Regions from separate parts of the Pseudomonas sp. B2M1-30 genome, predicted to be linked through region 1. Evidence: riboswitches for the same ligand, from Rfam matches in the RefSeq annotation. Region 1 holds a riboswitch; the other holds the start of a gene.

The links. Region 1 has a riboswitch for cobalamin ahead of N8H74_RS21565 (CbtB-domain containing protein). Riboswitches for the same ligand answer to the same signal wherever they lie in the genome.
Region 2: another riboswitch for cobalamin. It lies ahead of cobW (cobalamin biosynthesis protein CobW); the one in region 1 lies ahead of N8H74_RS21565 (CbtB-domain containing protein).

The regions. Positions count from the first base shown of each region.
Region 1 is NZ_JAOEJT010000012.1:53,799-61,697, forward strand. It holds gene N8H74_RS21540 (ABC transporter substrate-binding protein) at 1-663, shown strand, start outside; gene N8H74_RS21545 (iron ABC transporter permease) at 660-1,676, shown strand; gene N8H74_RS21550 (ABC transporter ATP-binding protein) at 1,673-2,434, shown strand; gene N8H74_RS21555 (GNAT family N-acetyltransferase) at 2,429-2,935, opposite strand; gene N8H74_RS21560 (CbtA family protein) at 2,995-3,723, opposite strand; gene N8H74_RS21565 (CbtB-domain containing protein) at 3,739-3,951, opposite strand; cobalamin riboswitch at 3,986-4,115, opposite strand; gene metE (5-methyltetrahydropteroyltriglutamate--homocysteine S-methyltransferase) at 4,269-6,557, opposite strand; gene N8H74_RS21575 (cystathionine beta-synthase) at 6,798-7,899, shown strand, end outside.
Region 2 is NZ_JAOEJT010000002.1:195,578-203,476, reverse strand. It holds gene cobN (cobaltochelatase subunit CobN) at 1-887, opposite strand, end outside; gene cobW (cobalamin biosynthesis protein CobW) at 891-1,961, opposite strand; cobalamin riboswitch at 2,060-2,272, opposite strand; cobalamin riboswitch at 2,395-2,614, shown strand; gene N8H74_RS04560 (CbtB domain-containing protein) at 2,736-2,933, shown strand; gene N8H74_RS04555 (CbtA family protein) at 2,945-3,646, shown strand; gene N8H74_RS04550 (cobalamin biosynthesis protein) at 3,643-4,056, shown strand; gene cobM (precorrin-4 C(11)-methyltransferase) at 4,149-4,895, shown strand; gene nfuA (Fe-S biogenesis protein NfuA) at 4,982-5,566, opposite strand; gene N8H74_RS04535 (acyltransferase) at 5,625-6,647, opposite strand; gene N8H74_RS04530 (fatty acid cis/trans isomerase) at 6,747-7,899, opposite strand, start outside.

The sequences.
Region 1 (7,899 bases):
CCGCAAGGGGCGGTCGGCACCCGCGAGCAGTTTCATGAGCTGAAAATCCCTACCTATCTGCTGCCTTCCGACTGCGAAGCCAAGGACAATCTGGTCGGCGCCGACGGCACACGCCTTGAGCCGTTTCGCATCGACAGCATTTACAAGAGTGTCAGCCAACTGGCAGAAATCTTCGATGTGCGTGACCGTGGCGAACAGCTCAATGCCGAGCTCAAGGCCAGCCTCGCCAAATCGATCGCCACCGCGCGCAACAAAGACTTGAAGGATGCCAGCGCGCTGGTCTGGTTCTCCAGCGCCCAAATGGACATCGAACCCTTCGTGGCCGGCCACAAAGGCGTTCCTGATTTCATGCTCAGTACCCTCGGCGTGCGCAACGTGGTGCAATCCGATGAAGAGTGGCCGACGGTCGGTTGGGAAACCATCGCCAAGGCCAATCCGACCTTTCTGGTGATCGCGCGCATGGACCGCCGTCGCTTCCCGGCTGACGACTACGAGAAAAAACTGGCGTTCCTGCGCAGCGATCCGGTGACTCGTAACATGGAGGCGGTGAAACACAACCGCATCATCATTCTCGACGCCATGGCGATGCAGGCCAGCCTGCGGATGTTCGACGGCGTTGAACAACTGGCCTCGGCCATTGACGGCTACGACCTGTCGAAATGATCAGGGGCCTGGTCCGTCTGTCGCTGGTCGGGGCGATCCTGTTGGCCGCCGTGATCGCCGGTGTGGCCATCGGTGAAACGCCAATCGAACCGGGTGTGGTGTTTCAAGTGCTGGCCAACAAACTGTGGGCGGCCGGCCATGTGCTCGACCCCATCGATGAAGGCATCGTCTGGAACTATCGCCTGACTCGTGCCCTGGTGGCGGCCGCCTGTGGTGCCGGTCTGGCGACCTGCGGAGTGATTCTGCAATCACTGCTGCGCAACCCGTTGGCCGATCCCTATCTGCTGGGCATTTCCGCCGGCGCCTCGACGGGCGCGGTGATGGTGGCGTTGCTGGGCGTCGGTGCCGGAGTGCTTTCGCTGTCGGCCGGGGCCTTCGTCGGCGCCGTGACGGCCTTCGTGCTGGTGATCCTGTTGGCGCGCGTCAGCGGCTCCGCCAGCGGCACCGGGCAAATCATTCTGGCAGGGATCGCCGGCTCGCAGCTATTCAACGCGCTGACGGCGTTTCTGATTACCCGCTCGGCGAGCTCCGAGCAGGCGCGCGGGATCATGTTCTGGCTGCTGGGCAATCTCGGCGGCGTGCGCTGGCCTTCGGTGTGGCTGGCGGTGCCGGTGGCCCTGGCTGGATTGATTGTGTGCCTGTGGCATCGACGGGCGCTGGATGCGTTTACCTTTGGTGCGGATTCGGCGGCGTCCCTCGGCATACCGGTGCGCCAGGTGCAGATACTGCTGATCGGCTGCGCGGCGCTGGTAACAGCGGTGATGGTCTCGATTGTCGGCTCGATCGGTTTTGTCGGTCTGGTGATTCCTCACGCCGCACGTCTGCTGCTGGGCACCGGCCACGCACGCCTGCTACCTGCCAGCGCCCTGGGCGGCGCCTTGTTTCTGATCGCTGCCGATGTGCTGTCACGCACGTTGATCAAGGGCCAGGTGATACCGGTCGGGGTGATTACCGCGCTGGTCGGCGCACCGGTTTTCGCCTTGATCCTGATCAGCCGGAGAAACGCCCGATGAGTGTATTGAGCTGCTCAAACCTGACATTCAGGGTGCGCGGCGCCGAACTGCTCAGCGGTGTCGGCCTGGAGGTCCTTCAGGGAGAAACCCTCGGTATCGTCGGCCCCAATGGTGCAGGGAAATCCACCCTGCTCAAATTGCTCGCAGGCCTGCGTGAACCGAGTGCCGGCGAGGTTCTGCTCGAAGGTCGGCGCCTGGGGCAAATGACCCGGCGGACGATTGCGCAGAAACTCGCGGTGGTCGAACAACAGGCGGACACCGATGACGGCATTCGCGTGTTCGACGCCGTTGCCCTGGGACGTACGCCCTGGCTGTCGGCGCTTGAGCCGTGGTCACGCAGCGATGACGAAATCGTTCAGCAGGCGCTGTCCGACGTCGATGCCGTCCACCTGCGCAGCCGTATCTGGCGCAGTCTGTCGGGTGGTGAACGCCAGCGCGTACACATCGCCCGGGCATTGGCCCAGCGCCCGCAGATCCTGGTGCTGGACGAACCGGCCAACCACCTCGACATCCAGCATCAACTGGCGATTCTGAAGGTGGTGCAGGCGCTGCCGGTCACCACGCTGATCGCATTGCACGACCTGAATCAGGCGCTCAAGTGTGATCGCCTGGCGATTCTGGAGCGCGGACGACTGGTGGATCTGGGCAAGCCGCTCGACGTGCTGACGCCCCAGCGCCTGCAAGACACCTTCGGGGTCAGGGCGCATTACCTGACGGATCCGTTCGACGGCGCACAGGTCCTGCGGTTTCATTCATGAAGCGGTCGGACGGTTGTGCATATGCGTCGTCTGCCACACGGGATCGGCGTCGACCGCAATGATCTCGAACCCCTGCCGCAACCAGAAGTCGATGGCTCCCGGCAGAAATGGGTGGGTGTGCAGATAGATCATCTCGACGCCGTCCGCCAGCGCCATGGCTTTCAATGAACGGTAAAGGGCCCCGGCCAATCCCGAGCGGCGCAGCGTCGGCACGACGAACAGGCGCACGACCTCGACCACTTTGAGCCCCGGATAGGCAAGATTCGGAAAACGCCGGTCGTAGCCGAGATAGCCGATCGAGGCCACGATCCGCCCCGCATGGCGGGCGATCAGGAAGCGCCCCTCGCCTTGCAGATAGACCTCTGCAAAGCGCGCCAGGTCGTCAGGCATCCCGGACGCGCTGAGCTTGGGGAAAAGCCCGGCGCGCGCCTCGAGCACAAAGTCGAGGATTTCAGGAATGTCGGCGCCAGACACTGCCTGGATAATCGGTTGTTCACTCATGTAATGCGAATGCCTGCCAGAGTTGCAATCAGTGCCCGGTGAAGGGCACTGCCTTCACCTCAGGCGCGGGTCGAATAGCGAGGCAGATCAAGCACTCGCTCGGCGGCCCAGCCGAACACCAGGCCAACGGTCGTCCACAGTACCAACTGAATGCCCAGCGACGCCACGCGGAATTTCCACAGCAGCACGGCCGAGAAGGTTTCCGGGACTTCGTTGATGGCTGGAAACAGGAACCCGGCAATCGCCATGATGACAACGTACAGCGTCACCGCGATGATCGAGCCGCTCCAGATGCCCCTGGCAGTCATCAATTTGCGCGCCGCATTGATCGCAATCACCGCCGCAATCACCGATACCAGCAACATCAGGAAGAACAGCCTGGTGCGTTGCGCGATGGTGTCCGGATCACCCACCGATGGCGGGTTGGCAGGATATTTCAGGCCCGGCACCAGAATCAGCGTGACGAACGCCGCCAGCGCCAGCAGCGCCGCCAGACCACGCGGACCGATATTGCCGACCCGACCGAGGGCGTATGCGAACACCAGCGCAAAGATCCCGTCAAGCGAAACGCTGTACACCACCACGCCGGTGAACAGGCCGAAGCTGCTTTGCACTTCGCGGCTGACCAGTTCTTCTTCCGGCGCATCGCCGTGCATTTGCGCCATTTGCTCTTCGAAGGCAATCGCCCGATCAATCTGTGGTTCGCCGAAAACCTTGGCGAAACCGAAGGCAAGAATTCCGGCGAGCAACCCCACCAGCATGCCGCGAACCAATAATTTACCCGTCATGTCGTAATCCTTGAGTCAGTGGCAGGGGAAGCCAAGCAAGTGGCGGCCGTCGTGCACGAACTCGTGGACATACATGCCCTTGACCAGCGCAGTGGCGCCCTGCTCTGCACCGACGAAATAAATCGCCAGCATCAGCAACAGGCCGCCAAACATGGCCCAGGGAAGAATTTCGCCCAGCGGAATGGTGGGCAGGGAAACATCAGTCTGCGAAGCAGCGCTATAAGCCATGTGAACCTCCAGGGAAGACGCGTCCCGGTACGGATTTGAGATAAGGAGAACAGGGTCTGGCTCACGGCTGACATCAGCCGTTTACAGTGGCGCGACCGCACCGGATTTGCACCGGTTGCCCGTTCGGAATGAGCTGCAACATTTCCTGTAACAAAATGATACAACTCGCCGAAGTTTACGCGTTGGCCCCAATAAAAACAGGGTCCGGGAATCAATTTCATGTAGAGCCTCTTTTGGAGGCGGGGCCGCCCGCAAAATAGAGGCGCAAAAAAACCGGAGCACCGTGAAGTGCTCCGGTCGGGTCAGGCAACCGCGTCTCAGGCCAGTTCTTTACGCAACTGACGCGCCGCGTTGACCATGTGTACCAGCGCCGCTTCGGTTTCCGGCCAGCCACGGGTTTTCAGTCCGCAGTCCGGGTTGACCCACAGGCGTTCGGCCGGGATGCGTTTGGCAGCCTTGCGCAGCAGGTTGGCCATTTCCGAAGAATCCGGAACCCGTGGCGAGTGGATGTCGTAGACGCCCGGGCCGATCTCGTTCGGGTAGGCGAAGGCTTCGAAAGCGTCGAGCAGCTCCATGTCCGAACGCGAAGTTTCGATGGTGATCACGTCGGCATCCATCGCCGCGATGGACTCGATCACGTCGTTGAACTCGCTGTAGCACATGTGGGTGTGGATCTGGGTTTCGTCACGCACGCCGGAGGCGCACAGACGGAACACTTCAGTCGCCCAGTCCAAGTAGTGCTGCCACTGCGCCTGACGCAACGGCAGGCCCTCACGGAACGCGGCTTCGTCGATCTGCACGATTTTGATCCCGGCCGCTTCCAGATCCACCACTTCGTCGCGAATCGCCAGCGCCAGTTGGCGCGCCTGCACCTCGCGGCTCACATCTTCACGGGGGAACGACCACATCAGCATGGTCACCGGACCGGTCAGCATGCCCTTCATTACCTTGCCGGTCAGGCCCTGGGCGTAGCGGATCCATTCGACGGTCATGGCTTTCGGGCGGCTCAGGTCGCCGAAGATCACCGCCGGTTTCACGCAGCGCGAACCGTAGCTCTGCACCCAGCCGAAACGGGTGAACACGTAGCCGTCCAGTTGCTCGGCGAAGTATTCGACCATGTCGTTGCGCTCGGCTTCACCGTGAACCAGCACGTCGAGGCCCAGGCGCTCCTGAATTTCCACGGCATGACGAATTTCGCTGTGCATCGCTTCGGTGTATTCGGCGACAGTCAGCTTGCCTTGCTTGAACGACTGGCGCGCCAGACGGATCGACGCGGTCTGCGGGAACGAACCGATGGTGGTGGTCGGGAACAGCGGCAGATCGAGGCCGGCGCGCTGCTTGGCGATACGCTGGGCAAACAGCGACTGACGCTGGCTGTCCTTGGCGGTGATCGCCGCGACGCGCGCTTGAACGGCGGTTTTGTGGATACGCGGCGACGCGGCACGGCTGGCCTGAACGGCGCGGCTTTGGGTCAGCGCTTGCAGCACTTTCGGCGCTTCAGGCTCGTTCACCGCCTGGGCCAGTACGGCGACCTCTTCGCACTTCTGCACGGCGAAGGCCAGCCAGCTCTTCAGCTCGGCGTCGAGTTTGTCTTCGCGGCCCAGATCCACCGGGCTGTGCAGCAGCGAGCAGGACGGCGCGACCCACAGACGATCGCCCAGACGCTCATGAGCGTGTTGCAACGTGGCGAGGGCGTTTTCCAGATCGCAACGCCAGACGTTACGGCCGTTGACCACGCCCAAGGACAACACCTTGTACGCCGGCAGGCGATCAAGAATGGTCGGGTACTGATCCGGCGCACGTACCAGATCGATGTGCAGACCGTCGACCGGCAGATTCGCCGCCAGGCCGAGATTTTCTTCCAGACCACCGAAGTACGTGGCGAGCAGTTTTTTCAGCGGATCACGCTGAATCTGGTTGTAGGCGCGCTCAAAAGCGTTTTTCCATTCCTGCGGCAGGTCGAGCACCAGAATCGGCTCGTCGATCTGCACCCACTCCACGCCTTGAGCCGCAAGACGCGCAAAGATCTGGCCGTACAGCGGCAGCAGGCGGTCGAGCAATTCCAGTTTGTCGAACTCCGCGCCCTTGGCCTTGCCCAGCCACAGGTAAGTCAGCGGACCGATGATCACAGGCTTGACGTTGTGACCCAGCGCACGGGCCTCTTCGACTTCTTCGAACAGTTGATCCCAGCCCAACTGGAACTGCTGGTCGGCGCTGAACTCCGGGACCAGATAGTGATAGTTGGTGTCGAACCACTTGGTCATTTCCTGAGCATGGGCACCGCCGCAGCAGCTGTCACTGACGCCACGCGCCATGCCGAACAGGGTTTGCAGAGTGGCTTTGCCATCGTGCGGACGGAAGCGCTCGGGGATCACGCCGAACATCAGCGAGTGGGCCAGCACCTGGTCGTACCAGGCAAAATCCCCCACCGGCAGCAGCTCGATACCCGCGTCTTTTTGCAGCGCCCAATGCGCCTTGCGCAGCTCGCGGCCGACGTCGCGCAGACCCGCTTCGTTCAGTTCTCCTTTCCAGAACGCCTCTTGCGCTTTCTTCAGTTCGCGGTCGCGACCGATGCGCGGAAATCCAAGGGAATGGGCCAGTGCCATAACAAACAACTCCAATGTCTTGTCGATGGCGGCCATTGTCGATTTCGGTCATGAATGAGACAAACTCAATTTAATCTCGTTGGTCTCAAGTTTTGTTCATGTACATCACCCCGCGTCGATCTGCCCCCGTCACCCTTGACCTCTGTGTCAAAAAGTTGCGAGGGATGACATCCGGGCTTATGTTGCTTGCGTGCTAATCCCGTGCGCATGAAGCGCCATGACTCACCGAAGGAAAACGAAATGTCAAAGCAATCCCGCCCTGCAGTGCTTGGGCAGATCGGTAATACGCCGCTGGTACGCGTCACGCGGTTCGATACCGGTCCATGCACCCTGTTCCTCAAGCTTGAATCACAAAACCCCGGCGGTTCGATCAAGGACCGCATCGGCCTGGCGATGATCGACGCCGCCGAACGCGATGGCCGCCTCAAACCGGGCGGCACCATTGTCGAGGCCACCGCCGGCAACACCGGCCTCGGGCTGGCGCTGGTCGGGCGCGCCAAGGGCTACCGCGTGGTGCTGGTGGTGCCGGACAAAATGTCCACCGAGAAAGTCCTGCACTTGAAGGCCATGGGCGCCGAAGTGCATATCACCCGCTCCGACGTCGGCAAGGGCCACCCCGAGTACTACCAGGACGTGGCGGCACGACTGGCCAAAGACATTCCCGACGCCTTCTTCGCCGACCAGTTCAACAACCCGGCCAACCCGCTGGCCCACGAATGCAGCACCGCACCGGAAATCTGGGCGCAGACCGAACATGACCTGGACGCCATCGTGGTCGGCGTCGGCTCGGCCGGCACCCTGACCGGACTGACCCGGTTCTTCCAGCGCGTGCAACCGAATCTGGAAATGGTGCTGGCCGACCCGATCGGCTCGGTGATGGCCGAATACAGCCGCAGCGGCACCCTGCCGAAACCCGGTTCCTGGGCCGTTGAAGGCATCGGCGAGGACTTCATTCCGTCGATCACCGACCTCTCCAGCGTGCGCCATGCCTACTCGATCAGCGATGAAGAAAGCTTCGACCACGCCCGTCAATTGCTGAAAGCTGAAGGCATTCTCGGTGGTTCGTCCACCGGCACCCTGCTCGCCGCCGCGCTGCGTTATTGCCGCGAACAGACCGAGCCGAAACGTGTGGTCAGCTTCGTCTGCGACACCGGCACGCGCTACCTGTCGAAGGTCTACAACGACCAGTGGATGACCGACCAGGGCCTGCTGCAGCGCAAGGGCTACGGTGACTTGCGTGACCTGATCGCCCGGCGCTTCGAGGATGGCCGCGTGATTTCCGTCGGCCCCGACGACACCTTGCTCACCGCATTCCAGCGCATGCGCCTGGCCGACATCTCAC
Region 2 (7,899 bases), on a different contig from region 1:
TTGTCCTGGGCGCAAATCGCCTGGATCACCGGGATATCGCGGCGAAACGGCCGCAGATGTGGCGCCTCGGGGCTCGACTGGGCAAATCCCGTGGTGTTGAGAATCACCGAGGCCGAGACTTCATCCAGCCAGTCCTCGACCACCGACAGGCAACCCGGCTCCTTGAGGCTTGCCACGGCAATCGGCAACGGATTAAGCCCCGCCGCCTGCAGCCGCTGGCAGAAAACATCGATGAACGCGGTGTTCGCCGCCTGTAAATGCGAGCGATAAAACAACACCGCCGCCACCGGGCGTTCGGGCAACCAATCGGCTTGCCAGTCGCTCAGTGCGGCGGTGTTTTTATCGGGATGGTAAATCGCCGTGCGCGGCAGGGTTTGCGGTTCGCCCCAGGTGTAATCGCGCGCCAGCCAACGGTTGGCCAGACAACGGAAAAAATCCAGCGCATTGCCCATGCCGCCCTGGCGCAGGAACTGCCAGAGCCGGTCGCGATCCTCGGCGCCGACGGTGCTCAGGTCGCTGAGCTCCGGATCGGGACGGTCATCGCCCGGCACCAGAATCACCTGCACACCGCGCTCGGCCAGTTCGACCAGACGCTCGACCCCGTAACGCCAATAGGCGATGCCGCCGTGCAGGGAAATCAGAATGACCCTGGCGTGGCGCAGCACTTCGTCGACGTACAGATCCACCGACGCGTGATTCTGCACCTGCATCGGGTTGGCCAGACGCAGGCTCGGGTAATCCTCGGGCAACTGCTGCGCCGCTTCGGCGAGCAGCGCCAGGCTGGAATCGCCGCTGCACAGGATCACCAGTTCGGCGGGGGTTTGTCCAAGGTCGGCGATGTTGTCATCCGACACGAAACCGCCGGGCTGGGTCCTGAGCAGGTGCATGGTTTAAACGCTGAGCGCGGCGCGCAGTTGCGCTTCAAGTCGGGCGGCGTCCAGTTCCTGGCCGATCAGCACCAGCCGGGTGACGCGCGCTTCATCGGCACCCCACTGACGGTCGAAGTGCTTGTCGAAACGCGTGCCCACGCCCTGGATCAGCAGGCGCATCGGCTTGTTCGGGATCGCCGCGAAACCCTTCACCCGCAGGATGCCGTGCTGAACCACCAGTTGCGTCAGGGCGTCGAGCAGCAGGCTCTCGTCGGCTTGCGGCAGCTCGATGGAGATCGAGTCGAAGGCGTCGTGATCGTGATCGTCGTGGTCATCATCACCGTCGTGGTGGTGATCGTGATGGCTGTGGCGGCTGTCGATGTGCTCTTCGGAACCGGCGCCCAGACCAATCAACACATCCAGCGGCAGACGACCGTTGCTGGCTTCGATGATTTTTACCGCTGGCGGCAGTTCTTCGGCGACTTCCAGGCGCACACGGGCCAGATCTTCCGGACTGGTCTGGTCAGCCTTGTTGAGGATCACCAGGTCAGCGCTCGCCAGTTGATCGGCGAACAGCTCGTGCAGCGGCGACTCGTGGTCCAGGTTCGGGTCGAGTTTGCGCTGGGCGTCGACCTGATCCGGGAACGCAGCGAAGGTGCCAGCGGCCACGGCCGGGCTGTCGACCACGGTGATCACCGCGTCGACGGTGCAGGCGCTGCGGATTTCCGGCCACTGGAAGGCTTGCACCAGTGGTTTTGGCAGGGCCAGGCCCGAGGTTTCGATGAGGATGTGGTCGAGATCGCCGCGACGGGCGACCAGTTCACGCATCACCGGGAAGAACTCTTCCTGCACGGTGCAGCACAGGCAACCGTTGGCCAGTTCGTAGACGCGGCCGGTGGCTTCTTCTTCGGTGCAGCCGATGGTGCATTGCTTGAGGATTTCACCGTCGATGCCCAGCTCGCCGAACTCGTTGACGATCACCGCGATACGACGACCCTGGGCGTTGTCGAGCATGTGCCGCAGCAGGGTGGTTTTACCCGAGCCGAGAAAACCGGTGACGATGGTGACGGGAAGTTTGGCCAATGTTTTCATCGGATGCCCTTTGGCAAGGTGGCGGGCATACGGGACGAGAACCGGCCACGCAGACACGCGCCGGAAGCGTTCGCCACCGGATCACCCCGCCCGGTTGTAGTGAGAATCTGTATCGAGGCAGGTCTCCTGGCTGACGGCGTTCGGGACTTGGCCCGGCATTCGCTGCGCCTTCCCGCGAGCTCCGTAGGGGGAGCCTGCAGTGGCGTGGCAGCGAACAGCACCGTTCACAGTTGCGGGGGCAGCCGCGGCTTGGACCGCGTTCCCTTCTTAGCTTCGGCACGCGCCGAAGAACCTCGAAAGCGCAAGGCTACGCAGGGTATGGGGATGGGTCAATGCTTGGTGGATTTTGAGATTGGGGGCATATCCGTTGCTTCGGGTGCTCAAAAAACGGATATGCCCCCATTCAATTGACTCAAACCCTCCCCCATGCTCTCCTACACACCTTGTTACGGGTGCCCTGCAAAGGGTGAAACGGGAAACCGGTGAATCATGTGCTTTACTCAAAAGCCATGTCAGTCCGGTGCTGCCCCCGCAACGGTAAGCGAGAGAAGCGTCAGATCCACTGTGCCATGGCATGGGAAGGTGATGCTTGCAGGTCGGCCAGACGCCACCCCTCGCGAGCCCGGAGACCGGCCCGCAACACACAGCGCGTACCTTGCGTCGCTGAACATAACAAACCCGCGGTGGGCGGGCGCTGTTCGAACCTCTGCGTGCCTGACCCGCAGGGGTTTTCATGCGCTCCGTTCACCCGCTGACACTCCAGAGGGAAGCGCCATGTCGATCATCAGCAGCACCGGCAGCAATTCGGACAAGATCTCCAGCACCAACACCCTGAGCCAACGCCTGACCGCCGCCGTCTGCGCGTCGATCCTCGGTGCCTGCCTGGTCTACTTCGCCGGTTTCTCGCACATCGAAGCGGTACACAACGCCGCCCACGATACCCGCCACAGCGCCGCGTTCCCGTGCCACTGAGACCTGACGACATGATCAAGCGCATTGCCCAAACCGCAGGCTTCACCGGCCTGCTGGCCGCCCTGCTGCTGACCCTGCTGCAAAGCTTCTGGGTGTCGCCGCTGATTCTCCAGGCGGAAACCTTCGAGAAATCCGAGCCAGTGGCTGAAGTTCACGAACACGCCGCCGGCACCGCCGCGCACACGCACGACGCCGAAGCCTGGGAGCCGGAAGATGGCTGGCAGCGCGTGGTTTCGACCACCGGCGGCAACCTCGTCGTCGCTGTCGGTTTCGCCCTGATGCTGGCCGGTCTGTACACCCTGCGTGCGCCGACCAAAACCTCGCAAGGCCTGCTTTGGGGCCTCGCCGGTTATGCGACCTTCGTGCTCGCGCCGACCATGGGCCTGCCGCCGGAACTGCCGGGCACCGCTGCCGCCGATCTGGCCTCGCGGCAGATGTGGTGGATCGGCACCGCCGCGTCCACCGCTGTGGGTCTGTCGCTGATCGCGTTCAGCCGCAACTGGCTAATGAAGATCCTTGGCGTGGCGATCATCGCCGTGCCGCATGTGATCGGCGCGCCGCAACCGGAAGTGCATTCGATGCTCGCTCCGGAAGTGCTGGAAGCTCAGTTCAAGATCGCTTCGCAGTTGACCAACGTGGCGTTCTGGCTGGCCCTGGGCCTGATCAGCGCCTGGTTGTTCCGCCGCAAGAACGACGGTCAATACAACGCATGACCGATGCTGGCGCAGCGCCGACCCTGGTGGTCGGCCTGGGCTGCCAGCGCGGCTGCCCGGCCAGCACCCTGCGTGCGCTGCTTGACCAGGCCTTGCAGGCTCATCGCATTGAACTGCGGGCAGTCAAGGCGTTGGCCAGCATCGACCTCAAACGTGACGAACCGGGCCTGCAAGAACTTGCCGCGCAACTCGCGCTGCCCCTGCTCTACTTCAGCCGCGAGGAACTGGCCGGTTACCAGCCGCGATTGAGTCACCGTTCGCAAATCGCCTATGAGCGCACCGGCTGCTACGGCGTGGCCGAAAGTGCCGCCCTGGCCCTTGCCGAACAGCTGATCCAGGCCCCTGCAAAACTGCTGATTTCACGGCAGAAATACGCCCAGGCGACTTTGGCATTGGCCGGCGCCGCCTGAAATCCCGATAATCCCCGCCATCGATCATGAGCATTCTTCATCTGAAGCGCTCTGATACCGCCTCACCCTGCCCTTTTTCACAGGATTCAGCGATGACCGTCTACTTCATCGGCGCCGGCCCCGGCGACCCGGAACTGATCACCGTCAAAGGCCAGCGGCTGATCCGCACCTGCCCGGTCATCATCTACGCAGGCTCATTGGTACCGGCGGCGGTGCTGCAAGGTCATCAAGCCGAAACGGTGGTCAACAGCGCCGAATTGCATCTGGAACAAATCATCGAACTGATCAAATCCGCCCACGCCCGGGGACAGGACGTGGCGCGGGTGCATTCCGGCGATCCGAGTCTGTATGGTGCGATCGGCGAGCAGATCCGCTATTTGCGTGAGCTGGACATCCCGTTCGAAATCATCCCCGGCGTCACCGCCACCGCCGCCTGCGCCGCGTTGTTGGGCGCCGAACTGACCCTGCCGGATATCTCGCAAAGCGTGATCCTGACCCGTTACGCGGACAAAACCGCGATGCCCGCCGGGGAAGAACTGGGCAGTCTGGCGCAGCACGGGGCGACCATGGCGATTCATCTGGGGGTCAATCATCTGGAAAAGATCCTCGCCGAGCTGCTGCCACACTACGGCGCCGATTGCCCGATTGCGGTGATTCACCGCGCGACCTGGCCGGATCAGGATTGGGTCGTGGGAACGCTGGCGGATATCGCCGGGAAAGTCGCCGCCAAGGGTTTTCGACGCACGGCGTTGATTCTGGTGGGCCGGGTGTTGGGCAGCGACCATTTCAGTGAGTCGTCGCTGTATCGCGCGGGGCATGCGCATTTGTATCGGCCGTAGCGGCCACTTGGCGGACAAGTCCTGAGTTTCAGGCATAAAAAAACGGCGCTCACGGTGCGCCGTTTTTTATGTTCGCAGCGAACGCCTTAGTAGTAAGCGTTTTCTTTCTGCGTGTGGTCGGTCACGTCGCGAACGCCCTTGAGCTCCGGAATGCGCTCGAGCAAGGTGCGCTCGATGCCTTCCTTCAGGGTCACGTCGGCCTGGCCGCAGCCCTGGCAACCGCCGCCGAACTGCAGAACGGCGATGCCGTCCTCGACCACATCGATCAGGCTGACCTGACCGCCGTGGCTCGCCAGCCCAGGGTTGATTTCGGTTTGCAGGTAGTAGTTGATGCGCTCGTTGATCGGGCTGTCGGCGTTGACCATCGGGACTTTGGCGTTTGGCGCCTTGATGGTCAATTGGCCGCCCATGCGGTCAGTGGCGTAATCGACGACGGCATCCTCAAGGAACGCCTCGCTGAACGAGTCGATGTAAGCGGTGAAGCTAGGCAGCCCCAGCGCGGTATCTTCAGGTTTTTCTTCCCCTGGCTTGCAGTAGGCAATGCAGGTTTCTGCGTACTGGGTGCCAGGCTGGGTGATGAAGACGCGGATGCCGATGCCCGGGGTGTTCTGCTTGGAGAGCAGATCGGCCAGGTAATCATGGGCGGCGTCGGTGATGGTAATAGCGGTCATGGAAACTCCTCGCAGGCTTGTGGCGGAGTTTACGCCAATCGGTGCGCCGGACAAAGTCCTAGTATTTTTGTCGGGAAAGTTTCTCGAACACTTCACCTTCAAATCGCGCTTTAAGCCATTGATAACTGGCCTTTTCAACCCATTGATAACTCAGCCATGAACCGGCGGCGATTGCGATTACACAAAGGATGAACATCATATACGGGTCGATGCCGTAACGATGGGCAAGGAATCCACCCATCGAAAGTACCAGTACGTGCATCAGGTAAACCGAGTAGGAACAGTCGCCCAGCAGCTTGAGTAGCCGGTTATGCTCGAAGCGAGACTCCAGCGACATGCAGGAAATCACCAGCACAGCACTCGGCACGCCCCAGGCGAGTAACCGTGGAGCTGGCGGCAATAGATAAATCGCCATAAGCGCGGCGCCGATTCCCAGCAACGGCCGGTAAAAACCGCTGCGAAACCAGCCCCGACGATAGAGCATGCCAATGCCGATCCCCAGCAGAAACTCGTAAACGATGTCCGAGCGATAGAACTCGCTGATCCAGCCCAAACCGGTCCATGTCTGGCAAACCGCAAACAACAACGCTGCAACCACCCACAGACGCAGCTGCAAGCGAAACAGCAGCGCCCAGGCGAACAGCACGTAGAACAGCATTTCGTAATTCAGCGTCCAGCCGACATTCAGGGTCGGATAGAAGCCGTAGCCACCGGGGTTTTGTGTGGGGATGAATAGCAATGACAGCAACAAGTGGTTCCAGTCCAGGGTTTGATCCGGCAACAGCGGTCGGGCAAACACCACCAGCAACGCCATCAACACGGTGTACAGCCAATACGCCGGCACGATGCGAAACAGCCGATACAGCAGAAACCGCGCCGGCGGCAACGCCTTGCCTTCGGTGGACAGGAAGATCACCAGACCGCTGATGACGAAGAAAATATCGACACCCACCGCGCCTTTGTCGATGAACAGCTGGCCCAGCGGGCCACGGGCCTGGAAGCCGAAGAAGATCTGCATGAAGTGATGGCCGACCACTGCCCACGCCGCGAAGGCACGCAGGGCCTGGACTGAAATCAGCATTGAGCGCTCCCGGTCACAACCTCAACTCACCACCGCCCGCCACATCCCGTGGGCGGTGCGGTGTCCTTGAGGTTGGGACAGCAGGGCTTCACCAAACGATCAAAGATTCTCGTAGCGGTTCATGTCCAGCACGCCCTCTTCCACCGGATCGGTTTCGTGGATGTATTGGCTCAGGTCGTGGAAATAGAACCAGAATTGCGGATGACTGCGGCGGATACCCCAGCGTTCGACGACTTTCTCGAACTGCGGTGCATCCTTGGCCGCTTCCATGGCATCGACAAACGCTGGCACTTCGTCCGCCGGGATGTTGAACATGAAGTTCGGGTAACTGCTGAGCACGCCCGGATAAATGGTCACGGTGTCGAGGCCCGGCTGATAGCGCAGCGACTCACCGAGCAGGAACGCCACGTTGCTGTGGGCGCGGTTGCGCAGCAGGCTGTAGACCTCGCGTTTGCCGCTGCGGGTTTCGATGCGCAGCATGGTCGCTTCCGGCAACTGATCGATCACCTTGAGACCTGCCGCCGGGCGTGAGGTCAGACGGCTCAGGGCCTGTTCGGCGTTTTGCAGCGCCGGGTCAATGTTCGGCCGTGAGCAATAGGCATCTTCACAGCGGTTGATCGGGTCCGGCCGCGCATTGAGGTCGCCGTAACGCGAGAGCAATTGCATGGCGAAATCACGTTTCGGGTCCTTTTCGTCGAGCTTCAGCCCGGTCGGCTTGTCGTCGTCGATGGCTTCGTAATCCAGCCACATCTTGAACTGGCCGCTGCTCTGATACCAATCGTCGAGATAGTCCTCGCGGGAGTCGGCCGGCATCAGGCGCAGGAAGTTCTGCTCGGCGCCGTTACGGATCAGGTCAAAATACAGACGGGTCTGCGCCTGATGGGAAACGTTGCCGAACACGTCGAAGTTGACCGCCAATTGGTAATACGTGCGCTCCAGCAGCGGGTAGTCGAACAGCCACAGGGTTTGCGGCACTTCGCCGATCAGGCCTTTGGTCACCGAGGCGCTGTCGAAGTGGCGGAAGATGCTCAGCAGCGCATTGTCGTTGCCGGCCCACAGGGTCGACCAGCTCGGCGCCGGCAGGTCGGCGTAGCTGTCGCGGCGCAGCGCTTCGTACTTGTTCCGCTTGTCGCGGTAGTTGTGCCACAGGCTCAGTACACTGCCGACGTCGTCGTTCTGCCCCGGCATCGCCAGCAGCGGCGTGGCCTGGCCACGGTAGTTGGGGTCGGTGATGTAAAGGTCGTGTTCCGGC